Regions from separate parts of the Lysinibacillus sp. BNK-21 genome, predicted to be linked through region 2. Evidence: riboswitches for the same ligand, from Rfam matches in the RefSeq annotation. Region 2 holds a riboswitch; the other holds the start of a gene.
What was found. A riboswitch is a leader RNA that binds a small molecule or an ion and turns the genes downstream of it on or off. The one in region 2 is predicted to bind FMN.
Positions count from the first base shown of each region.

Region 1: another riboswitch for FMN. It lies ahead of ACMGGO_RS16470 (ECF transporter S component); the one in region 2 lies ahead of ribE (riboflavin synthase).

Region 1 covers NZ_JBLQTS010000001.1:3,197,672-3,209,902, forward strand. The annotation lists gene ACMGGO_RS16425 (M20 family metallopeptidase) at 1-580, shown strand, start outside; gene ACMGGO_RS16430 (transcriptional regulator) at 616-1,911, opposite strand; gene ACMGGO_RS16435 (hypothetical protein) at 2,371-2,565, opposite strand; gene glnA (type I glutamate--ammonia ligase) at 2,651-3,985, opposite strand; gene ACMGGO_RS16445 (response regulator) at 4,571-5,704, shown strand; gene ACMGGO_RS16450 (ATP-binding protein) at 5,711-6,130, shown strand; gene ACMGGO_RS16455 (methyl-accepting chemotaxis protein) at 6,158-7,855, shown strand; gene ACMGGO_RS16460 (STAS domain-containing protein) at 7,894-8,280, shown strand; gene ACMGGO_RS16465 (sodium-dependent transporter) at 8,850-10,196, opposite strand; gene ACMGGO_RS16470 (ECF transporter S component) at 10,416-11,003, opposite strand; FMN riboswitch at 11,222-11,407, opposite strand; gene ACMGGO_RS16475 (RNA polymerase subunit sigma) at 11,551-12,231, opposite strand, start outside.
Region 2 covers NZ_JBLQTS010000001.1:2,952,501-2,964,731, reverse strand. The annotation lists gene ACMGGO_RS15240 (spore germination protein) at 1-726, shown strand, start outside; gene ACMGGO_RS15235 (GerAB/ArcD/ProY family transporter) at 755-1,837, shown strand; gene ACMGGO_RS15230 (Ger(x)C family spore germination protein) at 1,834-2,946, shown strand; gene pgeF (peptidoglycan editing factor PgeF) at 2,983-3,747, opposite strand; gene ACMGGO_RS15220 (hypothetical protein) at 3,905-4,534, shown strand; gene ACMGGO_RS15215 (CAP domain-containing protein) at 4,766-5,374, shown strand; gene ACMGGO_RS15210 (VanW family protein) at 5,675-6,655, shown strand; gene ACMGGO_RS15205 (methyl-accepting chemotaxis protein) at 6,754-7,578, shown strand; gene ACMGGO_RS15200 (HAD-IA family hydrolase) at 7,625-8,242, opposite strand; gene ACMGGO_RS15195 (YibE/F family protein) at 8,484-9,260, opposite strand; gene ACMGGO_RS15190 (YibE/F family protein) at 9,257-10,381, opposite strand; FMN riboswitch at 10,602-10,727, shown strand; FMN riboswitch at 10,844-10,969, shown strand; gene ribE (riboflavin synthase) at 11,169-11,807, shown strand; gene ribB (3,4-dihydroxy-2-butanone-4-phosphate synthase) at 11,832-12,231, shown strand, end outside.

The DNA of each region.
Region 1 (12,231 bases), 250 kb from region 2:
TGCAAGAGGTGCTGCTCTGATGACTGGTACTGAGGTAGAAATAGATCTAGCCTCAGCTCTTTCTAATGTGCTTCCAAATACAACATTAGAACAGGTTATGTATGAAAACTTCATTAAATTAGGTACACCTTCTTATTCAGATGAGGAAATACAATTTGCTAGTGCTATTCGTAAAACACTATCGGAAGAGGAAAAAAAGGTGGATGTGCAAAGAAATCGTCAATTAGCTGGAAAAGATATTGCGGATATTATTGATCCATTTAAGCCTGATGAATTTATGGCTGGATCAACTGATGTAGGTGATGTTAGCTGGCTTGTCCCAACTGCACAATGCATGACCGCATGTGAACCACTTGGAACCCCTCTTCATACATGGCAAATCGTAGCAACAGGGACAACTTCCTTAGCACATAAAGGCATGCTTCATGCAGGGAAAGTTATGGCTTCTACAGCACTGGATGTCCTTCTACAACCAGAATTAATTGAACAAGCGAAGGCAGAATTAATTGAACGTCGAGCTGGTGAGGTATACACTTCCCCTCTGCCATCAGATGTAAAGCAATACAAAATTCGCTCATAGCATAACAAGAGAGTCCATATATCTATGGACTCTCCTTAGAATGGAGAAATTTTATAAACCTTACGTGGACGTCCGCGTGTATGGGGTTTCTCCTCTGCAACGACTTCAGCAAATCCTTTTTCCTCAAGGGTTGTTAATATTCTGCGCGCACTTCGAGCTGGTATCTGCATATATTTTGCTAGCTCATTAGCATTCAGCTCATCACTTGCTAATTTTTTCAATGAGGACTTTAACTTATTTAATGTCATCACACTTAAGGTGGTTTTCTGACTTAAAGCCTCTAATTCTTCTGAGGTATAGGAGTATGTAAGTTGTTCAGGCTTTCCAAGCGGTCCTGCAATTTTTTTATCATCAAAACAAACCATCCATGAACCCTTACCGCATTCCTTTGCATGCAATAAGGCATTTCCAGCGTTTATTTCTGCGTCATATACCGTTTGACCAATCCCAATTCCACAAGTCATGGCCTCTTGATCTAGCGGTGTGAAATCTTCTATATCAGGCATTTGGTTAAAATTCTTCGTTATATCCTCCATTAAGCCTCTCGTAGTGAAAATCACATAACGCCCAAATCTTGTAGATTTAATGGAACCATGGATGCTTTTTGTGTACGTCAGCAAATGCTCCATTATCTTAAGTTCCATTCTAAACAGCTCATCTGTTGAGAAGTTATTTTTTGCGATTCCTAAAAATGGATCAATTTCGATTATTTGTACAGCAATTTGAGTCGCCTTATAGCGTAGCATTTCATATGTTCGTAGCATATTCGTAATAACAGCCTCTACAGCCATCGAGGATGGGAACAATCGATAGGTTGGAACACCTAGCAGTTGTAGTTCATGATGAATGGGATGACCAGTAATGGCAGCCTTTGTTTGGCCACTTTCCCAAAGCTTAAAATGATAGTGCACAAGCTCTTTTAATGAAATTGTCTCCGATTCCACAAATTTAGGCTTTACTTCAATCCCTGCCTCCACCAAGGCCTGCTCCCATGCATCACTATTACCAGCATCGTAGCTAATTTCATTCACGTCGATTTTGTGTTCGTACAATACCTTTAACACGGTTTTATATAAGGATGATCCTTTATACATAACATAAAAAACTGGTGTCTTTAGTTGGTTCCAACTTTGCACAATATTATAGGTGATGGGCCCTGTACACAGCCACATATCCATTTCTTCCATCAATAAAGGTGTCACTTTTTCATCTAAATCCTCTTGTGCTAGACATTCTATCGAGGTAAATATAAACTCTGGCCAATTTTTCAAGACAGCTTCGACAAATTCAATCGAGTCTGAAGGGCCAAGAAGACCTAACCGTATTTTCAACCAAACCCCTCCTTTGTTCGATGAACATGATAATTTTATTATAGCAAAAGTATATAAAATACATATAAATTTCCGACAACTATCGATTTTCATTTACCCACTGTAAATATAAGAGAGGAGGTATTTTTTGTAAAATAACAAGGTGCCTTGGATAAAAAAATAGATCTTTCCATCAAGTAGTAAAATGGCAGTAGAAAACTTTGAAGCACGCTAATTCGGTAGGATAACAAGCTATTTCATTAAGATTATTAAAGAAGTTATTATAAGACATAATGAAGTTGTGGATGTTCATTACTTTGAAACTGTACTGGTTAGGGAGAAAAATGATGATCCATGATCCAGATGAATTAATTTATGACAATCCAAGGAAGAATAAACCCGATTACCATTAACCTTTCACAACAATCGAGTTTATCTTTTATTAAAAAAAGTCACGTCTCATCGACATGACCCCTCTTGTTAAATAGTGTAATTGTTTTGCTGATAAATAATTAAAGCAGAATGGATGACCGTCTGTTCTCCAATAAAGAGCGTATTGTATTTGATATCAAGTATGAAAAAGCCTTTTAAATCTACTAAAGCACGGTTAATATCAAGTTCAAATTGCACAATATCATTGTTTTGAATTGTCACAACTTGAGTTATCTGTGTCATCGTTCACACTCCTTTAATCTTATGATAGAGCAAAAAGAAGTACATGTCACATAAAAAAGTTGGAGCTAAAAAAGCCCCAACACCTTTAGTACATCGTTAAATATTCCTCACGCTCCCAGTTATGGACACGTGTGCGATATTTATTCCATTCAATTTCTTTGGCAGCTGTAAATTTATCATAAATATGGTCACCCAATGCATCACGAACAATGGTATCCATTTCTAATTCAATTAGCGCAAATTCTAATGAGGATGGTAAACTATCAATCCCGTTCAACTCCCGATCTGCTGCTGTCATTTTATAAATATTACGATCTACCGCAGCTGGTGGTGTTAAATCTTTTCGTATACCATCCAGCCCAGATGCTAGAATTACAGCCATTGCTAAATAAGGGTTTGCTGCTGGATCAACTGAACGCAATTCAATTCGTGTAGATAATCCACGTGCTGCTGGAATGCGAATTAATGGTGAACGGTTTTGAGCAGACCATGCTACATAGCAAGGGGCTTCATAGCCAGGTACTAATCGTTTATAGGAATTGACAAGTGGATTCGTGATAGCTGTAAAACCATGCACATGCTTCATAATTCCTGCCATAAAGCTACGTGCGGTTGCGCTTAATTGCAAGTCTGCATGTTCATCATAGAAGGCATTTTTATCACCTTCAAATAAGGAGAGATTAAAATGCATTCCTGAGCCATTGACCCCAAATAGTGGCTTTGGCATAAATGTTGCGTGGAGACCATGCTGTGCAGCAATGGTTTTTACCACCAGTTTAAATGTTTGGATATTGTCACATGCCTCAATAGCACTCGCATACTTAAAGTCGATTTCATGCTGGCCTGGTGCTACTTCATGATGAGACGCTTCAATTTCAAAGCCCATCCCCTCTAGCTCTAAAACAATATCACGACGACAGTTCTCTCCCAAATCAGTTGGCGCTAAATCAAAATAGCCTCCACTATCATTTAATTCCAGTGTCGGATGCCCTTTTTCATCCAACTTGAATAGGAAAAATTCAGGCTCTGGCCCTAAATTAAACGACGTAAAGCCCAGCTCCTCCATTTCCTTCAATACTCGTTTTAAATTGGAGCGTGGATCTCCTTCAAACGGTGTACCATCTGGTCTTGCAATATCACATATAAAGCGAGCTACTTTCCCCTTTTCAGCAGTCCAAGGAAAAATCACAAAGGTATTGATATCTGGCTTTAAATACATATCTGATTCTTCAATACGCACAAAACCTTCGATTGAAGAGCCGTCAAACATAACTTTATTATCTAGCGCTTTTTCTAATTGACTGACAGGAACTTCCACATTTTTGATTGTCCCTAAGATATCTGTAAATTGTAGGCGAATAAATTTCACATTTTCTTCCTTCACTCGGCGTATAATATCTTCTTTGGTATAATGTTTCATTCTTCACCACTCCAATGTAATTTTAATTAACACGTTTTTTATAACTGCTCTAAAAATACATTAAATTTGAAGAATAAGCAATATGTATGTAAGGTTTTATGACATGCTTTTTATCGAATATATTAATCCTTATTTTAGATTAATTTTTCTTACCACATTTCCATCTCAAATAGCGATCTTTCATCTTTAAAAAAGGGCAAAATTACTACTTTCTACAAAAGGCCTTTAGTCTTACAAAAATTCTTCGTCACTCTAAAAATGAACAGTCTAGTATCATGACTAGAGACGAAGTATTCACTATTTCCCCATGCATCAATTGTAGATATATCAAGAACATCGTTAAAAAGATAACCCGTGAACCCTATCCAAGAACCAAGATGTCAAAAATCCTATTGATTAAGTTTTACTTTATATCACAAAAGCCTTGTATAATGCGATATTTATTGGTAAATTTATAGCAAATTAGAATTTTAATTTATTCATATTATCAGTAAATACGGAGTATATAATTATGGTTAGAAATCATTATGTTGGCTTCCAGGAAATATTTAGTTATAGATACATAAGGCGGTGAATTAAGTAGGCATGTCAGTATTAATTATTGGCAGCGTAAGTAATGATGTGCTACGTCTGCAAAAATATTTTCATCGTATCAGCATCCCCAATATTTATTGCTTTTCAACAACGGAAGCAGCAATGAACTATTTAGTAGATTCAGCTTTGAAAGATGAGCTGGAATTAATCGTACTTGACACGAAAATGACACTCAGCAATTGCGAGGAAATTTGTCAGCACATTCATGTACTTAAAAATTGGATAGATGTCCCTATCCTTCTATCTACTACCTACGAAAAAAACATAACAATCGATAGGGTTTTTGAAGCAGGCATTTTCGACTTTATTTTAAAGCCGTTTGATTTTACTCATTTTAAGACTCGAATTCAAGTAGCCTTAAAATATCAGAGGGAAGCCAAGCTTCGAAAGCAGCAAGAAAGTATGATTCAAAAAGATTTATTTGTTGCAAAAAAATTCCAAAAGAACGCACTATCTCCTCCATTAAATCTTGAGCAAATACAGGTTGATGGTCTTTACGTAACATCCAATACACTAGGAGGTGACATGTACTGCTGGTTTAAGATTAATGACCATTTAACCGCCATTCTTCTGTACGATGCAATGGGGCATGGCATAGCTGCATCACTCGTTACTATGTCCATCAGATCATTATTAAAAGGAATGATTACTAAGTTAATTGATCCAGTAGCCGTAATCCAAGAACTTAACCGCCAAATTTACGAGCTATTTTCTGATGAGGATATGGACCGTTTTTTAATGACAGCAATCTACATACTTCTAGATACAAAAAACGGCACTTTGCACTATGTGAATGCGGCTCACCCTTCTGGTTTTTTATTTGGAAAATTTGGAGAAACAGTCTTCCTCCCAGCGAATACGCCTATCCTCGGACTATTCCCTACTATTCAAATAAATAAAAAAACAATACCTTTATCAGGCTGGCATCGTATTATTCTTTATACGGATGGATTATTAACATTGAACGAGCAAAACTCAATTGATATGGACTTTTTCTACGCCTATGCTTCACAGGATAACAGCTATGCACTACAAAAGTTTTCTCAAAAGTACAATTTATTTGATAATGATTACAGCGATGACATCACAGTCGTTTCAATAACAATTACATTAAAGGGTAGGTGATTGAAGATGGAATTCACACTCAATGTAAATCCTGATACACAAGCTATAGCCTTTATTGATCAAGTAATGGAGAATTATACAGAGTTATATAATCTACCTTATAAACGAGAGTTAAGATTTGTTGTTCATGAACTAGTCATCAATGCCGTAGAGGCTATGAGAAAAATTAATACACCCGCTCAAAAGAAGATTCAAATACAAGTAACTCAATCAAACGAAGAGATAAAAATAACAGTCACTGACGAAGCAAAAGGCATTGACGAAAAGGACTGGGACAAAGTTCTTCAATTCGATTTAGACAAATTTGATTATGCTGATCGTGGACGCGGTTTATTTTTTGTCAAAAATATGGTCGACCATATTTGGTTCGAAAATATTTCTGAAACAAAATTTTTAGTTGGTATTTCCAAAAAGATTCATCTATAAAGTAAACGTAAAATTGGGGGCGTTTTAATGAAGTTATCTATACGAAAGAAAATGAATCTGCTTATATTTGGTTGTATTATTTTACTTACTTCCCTTTTAGCAGGAGTCAATTTTTTTGTTGCCAAGAACAATCTATTAGAAAGTGCTGATACAAAGCTTTTATCAGATATACAGTTGAGCTATGAATATTTAGACGCTAAATATCCTGGTGAATGGTCCATTAAAAACAACCAACTCTATAAGGGCGATATCAATATGGTAGAAAACTTTGAGGTAGCTGATAAAGTTGGAGAACTCACAAACGGGAATGCTGTATCCATCTTTCAAAACGATACGCGTATAAGTACCAATATAGTGGATAATGGTGAACGCGCTTTAAATACAAAGGTTTCTGACGAGGTTGCTACTGTTGTACTAAAAGAAAAAAAGCGCTTTATCGGTTCTGCCAATGTCTTAGGAAGTTTGCATCAAGCAGCCTATGATCCGATTGTAAATAGTCAAGGCGAGGTTATCGGTGTATGGGCAACCGCTGTCCCTACCGCTCCTTATATAAGCATTGCCACAAAATCAGCACTGGAGAATGTAGCGATTTCCTTAGTGATCGCCATTGTAATGATTGGAGGAATTAGTTGGTTCTTACAAAAGCAAATTGTTAATCCTATTAACATTCTAAGTACCAATGCCAAGGAACTAGCAGAACTAAATTTAAATGTTAAACTGTTAAACCCTAAAGGCAAAGATGAAATCGCTGAATTAGCACGCGCATTTAGTAGTATGAAAAATCATTTAACAGAGACGATAAAAATTGTGGCTGGTAGTGCACATCAAATTGCAAAGTCATCACACACTTTGGCAGAATCATCACATCAAACAAGTGAAGCATCTAATCAGATCGCACTAACAATGAATGAAATCGCCGTTGGTACTACCACTCAATCTGATCAGGCTGAACGAATAGTTTCAATGATGCAAAAAACGCTTGAGGAAGTATCAAAGAGCTTACAAAAAGCTGAAATCACTTTAAATAGCGCTATCGAATCCACTCATATCGCACGTAAAGGAGAAGAAGCCATCAATGAAGCGATTATGCATCTAAGTGATGTTACGAAAACAGTGTCTTATGCAACAGATTCTATCCAAAAATTAGGCAAGCGCTCTGAAGAAATTGGTGGTATTATTACCGTTATCACTGGCATCGCAGAACAAACGAATCTGTTAGCACTAAATGCGGCCATCGAGGCAGCACGAGCAGGTGATCAAGGGAAAGGTTTTGCTGTCGTTGCATCAGAGGTTCGTCAATTAGCTGAACAGTCAAGTTTAGCAGCTGGACAAATTACTAATCTTATTAATGATATCCAAGCGGAAACATCTGTGACCGTACGAACAATGGAAAGTAATTTACTAGCTGTCGAGGAGCAAGTAACGATCATCAATAAAGGCGGAAGTGCCTTAAAAGAAATCGTGGAGAAAGTTGTCGAAACTGAAGAAGGTGTCGAACAAATGAAAGTGGCATTTACACATGTTAACGACAACTCCCTAGATGTGCAACAAGCCATTCAAGATATTTCTCGCATCATCGAGGACGCTGCAGCAGCTACAGAAGAGATTGCCGCAACCTCAGAAGAGCAATATGCGACTGTTGCCGAAATTACACAAAGCTCAGATGAGTTATCATCAATTGCTGATAAATTACAAAATGAAGTGAATAAATTTAAGTTTGAATAAATCCCCAAACAAGAAAAGAAAAATGGAGGCGCTATAGGATGAATCAGAAGAAAATTGCAATGAATATTGACACAAAGGCTGATTATATTGTGATTGCGTTTACAGGCGATTTAGAATACGGGATGATTGAAGAAATAAAGTCAGAGCTGCAAACACTTAGCTTAGACACAAAACACGGATACATTATCGATATGCAAAGGGTAACAAATATTGATAGTACTGGATTCGGTATGATCGTTAATTTTGCTAAGAAGGTGTCTGTAAAAGATAAGAAAATCGCCATTATTGTCGTCGATGATTTCATTCGCAACTTATTCGCTATTTCACAGGTTGATAAAGTATTCCCTATTGCCGAAAGTGAAGAACAAGCAAGGAAGATTATTAAAGAAGATTGGCTAGGTGAGCTATCACTTAACGATTATTAATCTCTATAATCATAATAAAAGGTGTATTCCTATTAGACGGAATACACCTTTTTATGTTGTTAAAAAAAGAAGAAGTCAACGGTAGAAATAGCAACTTTGCAAGGCGAGAGGTTGATTTCCGTTCCGCCAGCGTCCTTTCCAGGGGGGCGTCCGATGAGCCGCTAAATCCCATAGGAGTGACGCTATCAACCATTCTCCAAAGTGTCTTTACCTCATAGTAGCATAGTGATCAAATCACCCATTATCTGGATTCTTAGAGGGGATAGGCTCTTATTTTCAATGCGGTGAAGTGCTGAGTGACAACACCTCTTCATAAAGAGTAATGAACTCCTTTACTTTATTTGAAAACCTTTACTAAAAAGATTGAGATTTTTTGGGTTGGTGTGGAAGGCTTCTTGACTCCCGTGGGTTAACGAGACAGGTGAGCCCCTACACGGAGGAAGCTGCTAGCACTCGCCCACAGGAAAGCAAGTAGCCTTCAATAGAAATCCATTTCTACCTTTCTATTGGCTGTTATGTTTTTAACACTAAGAGAAGGTATTTTTCCTATGGCAGAATATACCTTTTCTTTAATACTGCAGTAGCATATTAACAAACACAACTAGAATGATAATCGGTACAACAACTAGCATTAACATACGATATGTCGAATAATAGCCTTGTCCCATTTGACTACCCGTTAGCAATTCTCTCTTCACAAAATCTTTATCCACTACATAGGCAATAAAAATAGCAATGAATAAATTCCCTAGCGGAAGCATGATATTCGACACTAAAAAATCGGTTGCATCAAAGATACTTTTCTCAAAAATCATTATATCCGATAAAACACTCGAAGAAAGTGCTGCTGGAATAGCTGCAATAAATACGACTATACCAAGTAAAAGTGTCCACATTGGACGGGATTTCTGACTATGCTCCATAAATGCCGCGACGATAATCTCATATAAACTAAATGATGACGTTAATGTAGCAAATAAAAATAGCAATAAAAACATGGCTAAAAACACTTCACCAAATGGCATTTGACTAAATGCTGTTGGTAGCACCATAAATAGCAAACCTGGACCCGCTGCTGGCTCTAAATCAAAGGCGAACACAACAGGGAAAATCGCTAAACCTGCTAAAAATGAAACAAGCACAGTTAACAGCACTACAGAACCCGCTGAATTCGGAAGACTGACATCTTTTTTTAGATAAGAGCTATATGTAACTAAACAAGAAAAGCCTACTGCTAACCCAAAGAACGATTGCCCTAGGGCTTCTAATAATGCCTTACCCGTAATATTCGAGAAATCAGGCCATAAGAAGAATTTTACCCCTTCCATTGCCCCATCTAATGTAACTGCACGCACAACAAGGACAATGAACATTATGAAAAGTAACGGCATCATCCATTTATTGGCCTTTTCAATCCCATTTTGTACACCTAATGAAATCACAAGTACGTTGGCTAATGTAAACAACACTAGACCAACTAGCGTAATCCAAGGCGTGCCTATAATTTTTCCAAATAATTCAGTTGGATCTACTGCTGGATCAATTACCGCGCCAGCTACACCTAGCCCGCTATAAATAAAGATCCAACCTCCAACTACGCTATAAAAAGTTAATAATAAAAAACAGCCTAGCACGCCCATTCGACCAATCCAAGCCCAGCCTGGCTTAGTTGGAGCAATTTTTTTATACGCTGTTACAGCCTCGGATTGTGTACCACGTCCTAAAACATACTCGGACAATAACATCGGTAGTCCTATTAACAAGGTAAATAACACAAAGATAAGGAAAAATGCTCCTCCACCACTTTGTCCTGTTACATAGGGAAGTTTCCAAATTGCCCCTAGTCCGATCGCCGCACCAGCTGATGCTAAAATAAAACCTAATTTACTAGACCATTGTCCTTTTTTTCCACTCATCTCTTCAAACTCCTCAAACATTCTAAACTCTTCTCTATTTTACATGAAAATATAGCTTTCGACTAGGTTATAATTATAAAGTACTAGTTAGCTTTTTTACCCCATTACTTTTTTCTATATTTATCCGTTAGTTTTGCCTTTCTATTCTTCACACCTTTCCCTATCCATCATTCCTTCCAACAAAAAACCTCAGGTATGTTCACCCGAGGTTAGTAAAAATTATTTTGTTATATAGATAGAACGCTGGCGGTCGATCCACTTGCGCATAGTTGTAAATAAAAACGCCATAATAGCCGTTAATAAAATACCTTTCACAATGTTAAATGGTAAAATCCCAGCGATAATCATTTTATAAAGTGAGTCACCTACAACAGGTTCCATTCCTAAGAAGTATGTGTACATCGGTAAAAATACTGCGTAGTTTAAAATACTCATCCCTACTGCCATTACGACTGTTCCAGTCGCTAAACCTCCAACAAGACCAGCAATTGTTTTAAAGCGATTAAAAATAAGGCTTACAGGCAAAATAAATAAAATACCTGTTGCAAAGTTGGCAATATGACCTACTGGCACACCTGTTGGCGTTCCAGAGAAAATCCAATCCAATACATTTTTAAATAATTCTACTAAAATACCAGCTACAGGCCCCATTGTGATGGCTGCTATTAATGCAGGCATATCACTAAAGTCGACTTCCAAGAATGCTGGGAATGGTGGAATTGGGAAATTAAAAAGCATTAATAAAAACGAAATACTGCTCAGCATGCCAATCGTAATAAACGATTGAAGTTTAACATTTTTCTTCATAGAAAACTCTCTCCTCTTTGCTGATTCAATCTCGCAAGAAGAAAGGTGACGATCTTTCAATTGTTAGCACGAAAAAAACCCTTATGCATAAAGAGCACAAGGGAGAAAGGCATGACGAATAGGCGTCAATTTAAACTATTTTTGAGCACTGTTTAAAAAGCCATACAAAAAAAGCGCTCGGTCATAGTTTATTTCATAACAATGAATGACGATCGTACCTCCATCTTCTCCCATCCAGACTTTAACTGTCGGCCTCGGAATCACACCAAGTCAGCCATGCAAATAAATTTGCACAGGTCGCGGGCTGAAGAGCGAAGCATAAACCATTCGAGTTAATGGAAACATTAACGGTTCACCACTCTATTACCGCCGGTCGGGATTTTCACCCTGCCCCGAAGATGAATCATATTATTTTATACTACAACCTTACTATAATTAATTATTAAGAAAAAGTAAATAGTTCTGCTTAAAAAATTCCGATTAGATTTGTAAGTATTGTAAAAATGGAGCATTCCATGTTACAGGAATGCTCCATTTTTGATTTTGACTAAGGCATATATTGTTTATTTGGCCCCACAGGCTTTGGCAAATACGTTTTTAAATCGAATCCTTCCCAGCTTTCTTGGACCACATTATCCAAGCGTAATTGTTGGTCAAAGCTAGCAGCAGTTAACATCATAGCTTCAATCAATTGGGTAGCGCGAATTGGCTCCATCGATGCTAAATCTAAGGGAATATCGAATGTTACGACTACACCTTCTGCTTCCTCTTTCACGGTATATGTTACATTTTCAGGAACCACTGTTACATAAACATCATCATTTTTGTTTTTCATTAGTGTAAGTGCCTCTGTAACATTAGCAAATGTTTGACGGAAATCTGGTGACAGATATTCTGCCCCACTACCATCTTGGTATAAATAATAATTAAAATGCTTGGCGTTTGTTAATGACATAGCTTGACTTGGCTCACCCTCCTGAGAAAACTCATAAGGTGTGCCATCTTCATTTTGAATCTCAACTTCCGTATATTCAGAATCCGAGAAGGTATCCTCTAAAGTCCCTTTGTACTCATTAACGGTAGCTGATGCAACATCATAGTCATTGTCCTTTGGTAATACGTGGACAAGCTTGTCTTCCTTCTCCTTCAGTTCACCTTTAAAAGGATGATAATCCGTAAACCCTTTGGCTTCTTCATCTATTTGAGGAGCATATTTTTCATACATCTG
Region 2 (12,231 bases):
CTTCTGGATGGTAGAATCGTCGTTTTTATGGATAATAGTCAACTAGCCATTGTCTGTCCCACTTCTTTTTTTGAAATGTTCGTGTCGATTGAGGATTACTACAACCGTTGGACAACAGCATCTTTATTAAGGATGCTGCGCTTTTTTGGTTTTTTCTTAACGATCATGATTACACCCATGTATATATCAGCCTTAACCTTTCATCCAGAAATTTTGCCATACGAATTATTACTAAATCTTCAAGAATCAAGAAGTAAGGTACCATTTCCACCACTGATTGAGGTATTATTTATCGAGCTTATTATTGAAGTGTTGCGAGAAGCGGGCTCTCGAATGCCTGCCAAAGTCGGACAAACAATTGGTATCGTAGGAGGTATTGTAATTGGTACAGCGGCCGTAGAAGCTGGATTACTCAGTAATATACTCATTGTATTAGTCGCTACCTCAGCACTACTTTCCTTCTTACCGCCCATTTTCTTAATGAGTAATACTAGCCGATTTATCCGTTATATTTTTATCTTATCAGCAGGTTTATTTGGCTTGTTTGGACAGATGCTCGCCTTTGCGTGGTTAATCCACCATTTATTAAGTCTCAAATCTTTAGGAACGCATTATATGACACCTGCTATTCCAAGAAAGCCAAGCGATTTATTGGATAGTGTCATCCGATTTCCAACTAAATATATAAGAAGTAAGACTGGTATTTCAAAAGTACAGAAAAAATAGTGTCAGAATGAGAATGAGGTGGTTAACTTTGAATACAACAAAAGGAAAGGTGTTAAATCGTTATCATGTCATCTTCTTAGCGCAAAGTATTATGATTGGTACCGGTATCCTTTCGCTCCCTCAGAAATTAAGTCCTATGGGCTACACACAATCATTTATGCCTCTTCTCTTTGGTGTGATTGCTAGCCTGACACTATTTGCGATGGTATGGCTTTGTTCGAAGTTTCCCAATGATGATTTATTTCGAATGAATGAAATATTATTGGGAAAATGGCTCGGAAAATTTATAAATCTACTCGTCATTATTCAATTTATTGTTTTTAGTGCAGGGATTATTAGTAATTATATGCACTTAATTCAAAGTACTGCATTGCAGGAACAAACCATCACCATGCCTGTCCTTTGCTTTTTACTGCTACTTATTTATATTGTAAGTGGGGGTATTAAATCTATTGCACGATTTTGTATAATGACATTTTTTATTACCATTGGATTATTCTATTTTACGCGCTGGGCCATTGAAAAAGGTGATCCAAGTCATTTTTTGCCTCTCTTTAATTTTACGCCTAAGGAATTTTATGAAGCGTTAAAGCAAGGATATTTTTCTATCCTTGGTTACGAATTAATTCTATTTTATTTTCCATATATCATCGATCAAAAAAAGGCATTTCGTCATTCCTTAATCGGTATTTGGATTAGTATATTTTTATGCTTTATCACAACAGCTATTAGCGTCATGTATTATTCAGAGTGGCAATTAAAAAATGTAGAGTTTTCAGTATTAAACCTATTTAAGGCAGGAGAATTTACCTTTATTGAGCGAATCGATATCATTGGCATTACGCTTTGGGTTTTTCTAATCTTATCCTCGATTACAGCCTATGTATGGTGTGCAAAAAGGGGTATGGATACCTTCCTTAAAAAGAAAAAGCAAAGTTATCAGTTGTATATCATCGCCTTGATTATTTTCTTTATTGTAAAAATGCCCTTTTCGCGTGAATTCCAAGAAAAATTATTTATGGCAAGTAACTATGTAGGCTATGTGCTGGTAAGCTGGCCAGTGTTTTTAATCCTGATATATGTTATTCGAAAAAAGCAGGTGCAGGTATGAAAAATAAACATCTATGCATCATTTCTTTTTTGATTTTCGTTTTACTTACAGGCTGTTCTAAAAAAGAAATAAAAGTTCCTCTAGAAGATGTTGGGATGGTAGACTCGATGGCTTTTGACTATATCGATGAGAACCAGATGAGGCTCACAGTAGCGATCCCCCAATATTCTCCAGACGCAGAAAAAGACACACAAACTTTTTCTATCACAACAGATTTAGTATCAAGCGGCATCGTGGAAATAGAAAAGCAATCCGATAAGAAAATAGTCTTCAATCAATTGCGAGTTGTCTTAGTAAACGAAGATTTTGCGCGGAAAGGGAATGTTCGAAAAATTGTTCAGCACTTATATCGCAATGCGGAAGTAGGTAATAAAGTATTGATAGCTGTTGTGAAGGATAATGCGGAAGCGATTTTAAAAGGAGATTATCCTGATAAGCCAAGTATTAATTTTTATTTGAACAATCTATTAGAGCCGAGTATCAATACTGCTTTTAACCCCAATACCAATATTCATGATTTTATGTACTCGATTACAAATCCTGTAGTGGATACAGTATTACCCTATGTTGAAAAACGAGGGGAGAAATTAGAGATTAAAGGCGTTGCCATATTTAAAGGGAATCAGATGCATGAATTAATTAAACCTGAGGAAGCACTAGTTATTCAAGCTTTAAGTGGACAGAAAAATCTTGCTCCTTTGCACCTTGATTTAAATGCGGGACATGGAGAAGAAAAGGTAATGATTGATTTAATCGAGAGCAGTGTGAAAAAAGAGAGTAATAAAAATATGGAATCACCCAAATTAACGATTTTCTTAAAAATAAAGGGTACTTTAAGCGAATATAAGGGAGAAAGAGAATCACATTTATTTACAGTTGAAAGTATAAGTGATTTGGAAAAAGATGTGAATAAACAGCTGGAACAGGATATTAGTGAATTTTTAGCGCGATTAAATAAAACAGAGGTAGATCCAGCTGGCTTAAGTGAAGAATTTAGAATGTATCATCATGGAAAATGGACATCGAAAAAAACAAGAGAGCTTATTAGAAAATTAGACGTGAAGGTCCATGTAGAAACGTCCATTATTAGTACAGGTACTTTAAAATAACAGCAAAGACCCATTCGATAAGAAGGGTCTTTGCTGTTATTGTGTTTTTCGCATAATAAAGCTTAAATGTCTTCCAGCTTGTTTATCTTGACGATAAGAAAAGCCATCGGGACTAAGGAATGTACAGGTTTCATCAATTTGTATTTGATTCACTGGAATACCCGCAAGCTCACATTGCTTTTTGACTGTCTGCTGATTATCAATATGGTATTTTTTCGTTTCTGCATTGTAATACATAAATTCTTCGGCATAACCAAGACTGTGGAATTTTTCATATACATCTGCGTCTACCTCAAATTTCTGCTGACTCAGTGCCATACCGATTTGAACATGAAAGTCCTCAGGTCGACACTGTTCTTCATTCATAAGATGCTGAAACAGTTTGGGTGTTATTTCTTTGACTGTTCCTTGCCATCCCGAATGAATCACACCGACGAGTCCATTCACAGCATTATAAAAAATAACGGGCACGCAATCTGCTGTAAAACTACATAATAGTAAGTTAGGCTCAAGTGTATAAAGCGCGTCTGTATTCTTCACCGCTGTATCCATTTGCGCAGCTCCTCGTCCTTGATCGGCTAATGTGACTTTATGAAAGTTCGCACTATGTGTTTGCTCTGTACAAATAAAATTTTGTAAATCACAGTTCAATGTCGCAGCTAAATGCTGACGATTGTTAATGATAGCTTGAACATCATGGCAACTATGCAAAGCCATATTATTGTGTTCAATCTCCATCTCATCTTTTAAGGTCGTTCCTGCGATAAATTGCTCATTATCTATATACATTTTTATTTTCATTTAATCACCTCGTTTTACTATATAGGATCGCTTGTGGAATGTATAGGTTGCCGTTTTTTACTATTTAGCTACTCCTTTACCCGTCTATCAAACTTTTAGACATAAAGAATCGATTTCCTCATATAGTAGAAGGAATGCTAGAAAGGGGGGAGCGTGAATGTTGAGTGAACAAGACATATTATTAATTTGCCAAGTAGGAATGGGTCTTTTTTGGATTTTTACATATATACTTGTTATTTACAAAGGATGGCAAGATAAAACCTATGGCATGCCTATGGTCGCTATTTGTGCCAATATTTCATGGGAATTTATCTTTGCCTTTTTCTACCCACAAAATGACCTGCAACGCTATATTACGCTGATTTGGTTTGTATTGGATGTCTTTATTTTGATGCAATTTTTACGTTATGCTCCAAATGAATATCGAAAGATGCTATCAAAAAAGCTATTGTATTTCTCCTTTTTGATCACGTTAATCTTTAGCATGCTGATCATTTTAGGTATAGTCTATGAATTTCAAGATTTCGAAGGAAAGTACGTAGCATTCTTTCAAAATCTTATGATGTCAGGTCTATTTATTGCTTTACTCTTGCAAAGAGGGAATTTAGCTGGTCAATCCATGGGGATTGCAGTTTGTAAGATGGTGGGTACATTATTTGCAGCGGTTGGCTTTTATCTATACTTCCGCACACCTTTAATTACCATTATTTCTGTAGCAACGCTCTTTTATGATTGGCTCTATATTCTCTTAATTTATCGATTACAGCGTAAGCAATTAGCAAAATAGGATATTTTGTGCAGCAATTGATCACTGAATCTATTAGTAATGTATGCCAATTACAAACATATTGCAACTTGATGACAATTCCAATGGGAAAGAATAGCGAGAGAAAGGGCTTTAACTAAACATATGGCGAGCTTGTCATACAATTGTAAAAATCCTTCCAAATATTTTGTGATGATTATGGCTCAGAAACTATTTACGATAATGGTAGAGCAATTAGGAAGGGTGATTAACATGTTTAAAAAAATAAAAAAAGTAGCACTAGCTTCAGTAGTAGCAACTTCATTATTAGTGCCAGTTGCGGCACTGGCCGCCGAATCCTATACAGTGACATCTGGTGATACTCTATGGAAAATAGCATTAAAAACAGAAACGGGTGTACAGGAATTAATTGATGCCAACCCACAACTCGCTAACCCAAATCAAATTTCTCCAGGTCAAAAAATTAACGTCCCTGTAAAAGAACAGGCAACAGTTGAACAAGAGGTTGTGAAACTTGTCAATGCAGAACGGGCAAAAGCAGGTCTTCCAGCATTGCAAGAAGATTGGGAGCTATCAAGGGTTGCTAAATATAAGTCGCAAGATATGCAGGATAAAAATTACTTTGACCACACAAGTCCAACATATGGTACACCTTTTACCATGATGAAAAACTTCGGTATTACGTATAAATCTGCTGGTGAAAATATCGCGAAGGGCCAACGCTCTGCACAGGAAGTTGTAACGGCCTGGATGAACAGTGAAGGACACCGTGCCAATATCCTTAATAAAAGCTACACACATATTGGTGTAGGCTATGTACAGGAAGGTAATTACTGGACACAAATGTTTATTCAAAAATAAAAAAGAAAGAGTATCTATTGGCTTTTGTGATAGCTAGTAGATGCTCTTTTTCGCGTTAAATTCTAAAGTATACCGTATTGGAAGCGTATATTACTTCTTCTAGAATTAATCCCCCTAAATCATTAAAAGGTTAATTAAGTACAAGAATACACATCAAACTATCTTTAGATATGTCAGGCTAAGGATAATGTAGCGTGTTTTTGCTATCTTGACAAATAAAAATAACCAAAAAACAACACACTATGAGCAATAGACGAATAAGATGTCTCTGTAGTATGAAGATAGAGGTGGTGTTTATGGTTGAAAAAGAAGTGGTTAGCTACATGTTGCGTTATCTGTATGACGGGTCTCGTAGGTTGTGAAAAAACAGCAGTCCCTGATAACAAGCTAGAACAAGAAATTCAACAACGTGAGGAAATACAGCAACCTGTTACATATGAACAAGAACAAATGATTGATCCTATTGTAGAGGTTGTTGATCCAACTACGAGTAAGGTATTTAAAACAATATCTCCAAAGGAATTTGGCTTCGATACGGACCCACAAGCCTATCAAAAGCATATCGAACAATTAGCAAGGGAATGGGCGAGAGGAACGGACACATCAAATGGCTATGATCAGCGTATGATGCTTGATCGATTGGATGAAAACGGGCAAGTGATCAAAGGGAAGCCGCAAATCATTTTAAAGGAAAGTGAGCTAGTGGAGCGTATTATCGAAGCTTCTGCGACTGGCGGTCAGGTAGAAATGCCGCTCTATATAACAGAAAGTGGCTATTATTTTGAGGATCTTCCTTTATTAGAGGAAGTGGTTGTTGCATCTTATACAACTTATTTCAATCGTGCTGATTTAGGAAGAAATAAAAATATTGAGCTCTCTGCTAGAGCCATTCATAATGTGATTGTAGGCAGTGGCGATTATTTTTCTTTTAATACAATTGTAGGTCCAAGAGATGAGGCAAATGGCTATCAACCCGCACCTGAAATTATTAATAAGAAGGTAGTCATGGGAATTGGTGGTGGAATTTGTCAAACTTCTTCAACCTTGTTTAATGCAGTAGACCAAATTCCCGTCAAATATGTTGAGCGCCATCATCATTCGTTAGATGTAGGATATGTCCCAAAAGGAAGAGATGCTACGGTTTCTTATGATACGTTAGATTTTAGGTTTCAAAACTCAAATGATGTACCATTTTTAATTAAGGCAAGTTATGGAGAGAATTCTCTAACAATTGAAATTCGAACGGCAGAAAAATATGTAGAATTATTGAAAAAATCATAATGTTGTAAGGAGACACCACTGGACGTTGGTGTCTTTTTTCGGATCGCATGCTATAGTTAAATTGATACAGTTCAGAAAATTTTAGGGGGAAAAAGACAATGCATCCTAAACTACAAGCAACTATTGATTCGATTGATTTATACCAAGCAACTTACCCAGAGGATGCTTGTGTCATCGTGGCAGATACGGAAAAAGTGCTTGCCTACAAACCAGGAAAAAAGGTTGACTTAAAAGTTGGGGTTGGTGACCCAGTACATAAATATCGAGGTACAGCAACAGAAATAGCGTTAAGTTCAGGGAAATTTGTGAAAGAGGAGCGTAGCGCAGAAGGTTTTGGTATGGCCTATATCGCCTCTGCCCAGCCTATTTTTGAAGGAGGACGTATTATTGGCGTAGTAAGTGCCATTATTTCCAACGAAAAAATGGATAGTATGCGTCTATTGGCAACTGAGCTTTCGAGTGCTGTAGAAGAAATGACAGCTACAAATGAAGGATTAGCCACTGCCAGTAAGGATGTATCCAATCGTTTGGAAGAGCTATCTAATTTCGCGGAATCGATGACAGGCGATATTGAACAAATTAATGTGATTGTCCATTTAGTAAAAGATTTAGCTATGAAATCGAGAATTCTTGGTCTAAACGCATCGATAGAAGCAGCACGTTCAGGTGAGCATGGGCGTGGCTTTGCGGTGGTCGCTTCTGAAATACAAAAAATGTCCCAGAGTAGTACAGAAAGTGCTGATAGCATAACTGTGCAACTAGAAAATATTAAACAATCCATCGATCAGGTCAATGCATCAACAAATCAAATTGCTGCGTTTACACAGCAGTTTGCTGCGAGTATGCATGAATTAACAGATGCCTACAAAGGGGTTAATAGTACAGCAGAAAAGCTAATGCAAATTAGTGACATCAAAGGATAGGCATATAAAAAGGATAATAGACAAGTGCTATTATCCTTTTTCATGATTAAATGATCTCTAAAATTTCCTGTGGTGTTGAGACACTGTATTCAGGTTCGTCATTTTGCACGACTTCTTTGGCATCATAACCCCATTCCACCCAAATAATTGGTATACCGGCTTTCTTACAAGCAACAATATCCCTTTGCTCGTCTCCAATGTATACGACGTTAGACGAGTCGACATTTGCTTCCTTTAAAAACTTTTTCATTACTTTGTCCTTACCAAAAATGCGGTTGGAGCAAAGTACATCTGTTACACAATAAATACCGTTCATTTTAAGAAATTCTAAAATATTCTCTTTAGAGTTTGAGGAAATAATCAGGATTTTATAGCCTCTTTTATCAATCTCTATTAATAGTTCCTTCATTCCTTCAAAAAGATGAACATCATTTAATGATTGACGATACAATTTATAAAATTGCGGTAAAATCATAGGCAACTTATACATTGGAAAGTCGAATAATTTACTGCGTTCTGAAATTGATAATTTTTTTAATGTATCAATTTCCTTTAATTCAATGCCTTTAAATTTATATTTTTGGGCTAAAGTATTCCATGCTGAGGCAAACACAGCAGTAGAATCTGCAAGCGTCCCATCAAAATCAAAGATAATATGCTTCATTGCAAACTTTCTCCTTTTTCATCTCGTTGTATTGACGTTCTATGCTAAAAAAATGTTACATGGAATGGGCATCTAGTATTCTTGAAATAACAACCATTTTGAGCGTACGTAAACATCTTATGGTAAATATTATCAGAAAATACGGCGATTGCAATGAAAATAGTACAACAAAAGGAGGTGTCTCAAAAATCCATTGAGACACCTCGACATTATTGTGTTTTATGATAGGTACTGGTAATTTTTATAAAAGTTTTTCTGTTTTTTCGCGTGTTCGAATTAAATAAAAGGCATTGATGCAGGCGGCAATCGGAATAATCAATGCAATGCCGATTCCTGCACAAAAAATGGTTGTCATTTCGGCACTAAAAACCTTGGAGTTAACAATTTCCCCAATCGAATAGGAGAGGTCCTTGAACCAGATTAATAAGCTTAAATAGCCACCAAAGAAAGCAAAAAATAACGTATTGGTATCGGTTCCTAATATATCTCTTCCTATGCTTAAGCCAGCTGTAAATAATTTTTTTCTACTAATCGAAGGATTGCGATAAAAAATCTCATGCATAGAGGTAGCGATGGAAATGGCTACATCCATAATGGCACCTATCGTACTCATAATGATGACTGATGCACCAATCTGCACAAAATTAACACCAATGTAGAGAGAAAAGATGCTGATTTCTTCAGTTGATTCTTCGCCAAACCCTTGGATCATCGACTTTTCCGTTACAAAGGTAATAAAGAGTAGTAACACACCTATCGTCACCATCGTCGAGATAAAGGCTGTAATGGTTTTACTGTTTGTTTTATTGATATAGAAAAGACTAATACAGCTAATGACCGTACAGGCAATAAACGTCAAGATGATGGGGCTATTTTTAGGGTTTGTCATTAAAAAAATGGTGACAAAGAGCACACCAAAGTTTAGGAATAAAGAAAGAAATGAGCGTATCCCCTGTCTACCGCCGACAAGTACCATTAACACGAATAATATAACTGCTAATAAGACGACAACATTCATCCTTGAACCCTCTTTCGATTAATGAAAAATATAGCGGTATACTGACTGATAGGAATCGTAAGGACAACACCAATACCCCCTGCTAAGGCACGGGCTAATTCTAAAGAAAGATTTAAGGACAATGTAAGCCCTAATGTGGAAGAATTTTTTAAATAGAGAATAATCATAGGTATGGAGCCGCAAAGGTAGGCAAAGAATAAGATACTTGTAATGGTACCCATAATATCTTTACCGATTTCATGTCCCGAAGATTTCAGAGCCTTGACAGAGATTGTAGGATCTTGCTCGTATAAAGCAAAAATTGAGGAAGCCATTGTAATAGAAACATCCATTACTGCCCCAAGTGAGCCAATAAATAAACCTGCCATAAAGACAGTACGATAAGGACGTGTTAAAAATTGCATTTCTTCATAACGAAGACCATTTTCACCTGTCAACCACATTACAATAGAGCTTATGATAAGCGCTATAACAGTGCCTAAAAGTGTGGACACGATGGCTACATATGTTTTTGTATGCAATCCACTAATAAGTAGTAGCGAAATAATCGTAAATAGCAGGGCGCAAATGCCGCTGACTAATAACAGGCTTACGCCCCCATGCTTCACATAAAGATCTAATGCGAATGATAAAATCACAGCATTGACACTCAAACTAATGATAGAAAATAAGCCTTGTCTTTTACCTACAATAAGTAGGGCAAAAATAAAAATCCATGCAATCATTACCATGGTTTGATCTCGTTTTAAATCGAGAATGGTTCCTGTTAAAACAGATTGTGTTGTGCGATCATCTAGCGTGACAAAGATTTCATTGCCTACATGGTATTCTTGATCAAAAGCACCAGACGAAGAATAGTCATTCGTCAAATGAATGGATTGCCCCTTATGCTGACCATTTTTGATAATGGCCATAATCTCCTGTGTAAACAAAAAATCCTCATTTTCATACATATCTGTCATCGGTTCTGATGCTGTTACATCCACTTGCGTTATTTCCGCTATCGGTCGATCATAAAATTGTTCGTTATGATGTACGAAAACGATCGAAACCCCACAACAGAGTGCTAATAGGGCATAGAAAATAGCTTGTTTAAAAGGTATATTTTTAAAAAATGTCAAGTAAATGACCTCCAAACTGCTAGACTGAATAGTCACTTGTAAAGGAACGTTTTTTTGATTAAGAAGTTCCATAAACAGGTTAAATGTCATCATTTTAATAACATCTTTTACATTTTTCAAGTCGAGTCAAAGCTGTTTAAAATTTATGCTTCGAAAAAAATTTAAAAAGAAGGATGGATAATATAATAAAATAGTGTTATCGTAAGATTAGCTAAATAAAAATATTCTTCGGGGTAGGGTGAAATTCCCGATCGGCGGTGATGAAGCAATTCAAAGTCCGTGAGCGCAAGCTGATTTGGTGCAAATCCAAAACCGACAGTTACAGTCTGGATGGGAGAAGGGTAAAAATGCGAACTTTTTAAATTGATTCTAATTTAGAAGGTTTATTTGACTATGCATTTATTACAAAACTTCCCAATCATCTTGTGGGAAGTTTTTTTATTTAGCCACAATCGAATAGAAGATGTTCTTCGGGGTAGGGTGAAATTCCCAATCGGCGGTGATGAAGCAATTCAAAGTCCGTGAGCGCAAGCTGATTTGGTGCAAATCCAAAACCGACAGTGATAGTCTGGATGGGAGAAGAACGAGTGAGATGACAGTCTATGAAAAAATTGTTTTCAAATAGGCTTATTTGTTGATGTCTTATACTCCCAAAACCCCTTTGATGTAAAGGGGTTTTTATTTTTTATTGCTAACGAGAGAAGGGAGAAGGATAAGGCACAAAAACAGGTGGATCAACTTTAAAAGTTAAGGATAGAAGTGCTAATAAAGTAGAGTAGGTGATGGAATGTTTACAGGACTTGTAGAGGATATTGGTATCATAAAAGCCGTGCAAAGCGATCGGGACAGTATGAAAATTACGGTTCAATCAGCCAAGATAACGGAGGATGTCAAGCTTGGTGACAGTATAGCGGTCAATGGAGTTTGTTTAACGGTGACAAATTTCACACAACAGCAGCTTACGATGGATGTTATGCCTGAAACAGTCAAAGCAACAAATCTACAGCAGCTGGCAATAGGCGATTCTGTTAATTTGGAGCGTGCCATGCCTGCTAATGGACGATTTGGTGGCCATTTTGTTGCTGGTCATGTTGATGGAGTCGGCAAAATTTTGCGAAAACGTCCAGTAGCAAACGCCGTTTATATTGATATCGAAATGTCAGAGGAACTAACCAACTTTTGTATTCCAAAGGGTTCCATAACAATTGATGGCACAAGCTTAACCCTTTTTCATGTTGAAGCCAAGAGTGTCACAATTTCACTTATTCCTCATACTTACAAAGAAACCGTTTTAGGTATGAAGAGGGTTGGAGCAATCGTTAATATCGAAACCGATTTAGTTGGAAAATACATTATAGGGCAATTAAAAAAGGGGCAAACAACGCCAGCTATTACAAGAGATTATTTAGCACAACATGGTTTTTAAATCACAGAATAGGAGTTGATCATCGTGCTACATTCAATTGAAGAAGCCATAGAGGATTTAAGGCAGGGCAATATGATTGTGGTGGTTGATGATGAGGATCGAGAAAATGAAGGAGATCTTCTGGCACTCGCTGAATTCATCACACCAGCAACAATCAACTTTATGGCAACCAATGGTAGAGGTTTAATTTGTACGCCGATTTCGCAGCAGCTTGCACAAAAGCTAGATTTATATCCAATGGTTCAGCACAATACAGATAACCATCAAACCGCATTTACGGTAAGTATCGATCATGTAGAAACAACGACAGGGATTAGCGCCTTTGAGCGTGCGCTAACGATACAAAGAATGATAGAAAAGCAAGCTAAGCCAACTGATTTTCGTCGACCAGGCCATATTTTTCCGTTGATTGCGAAAGAGCAAG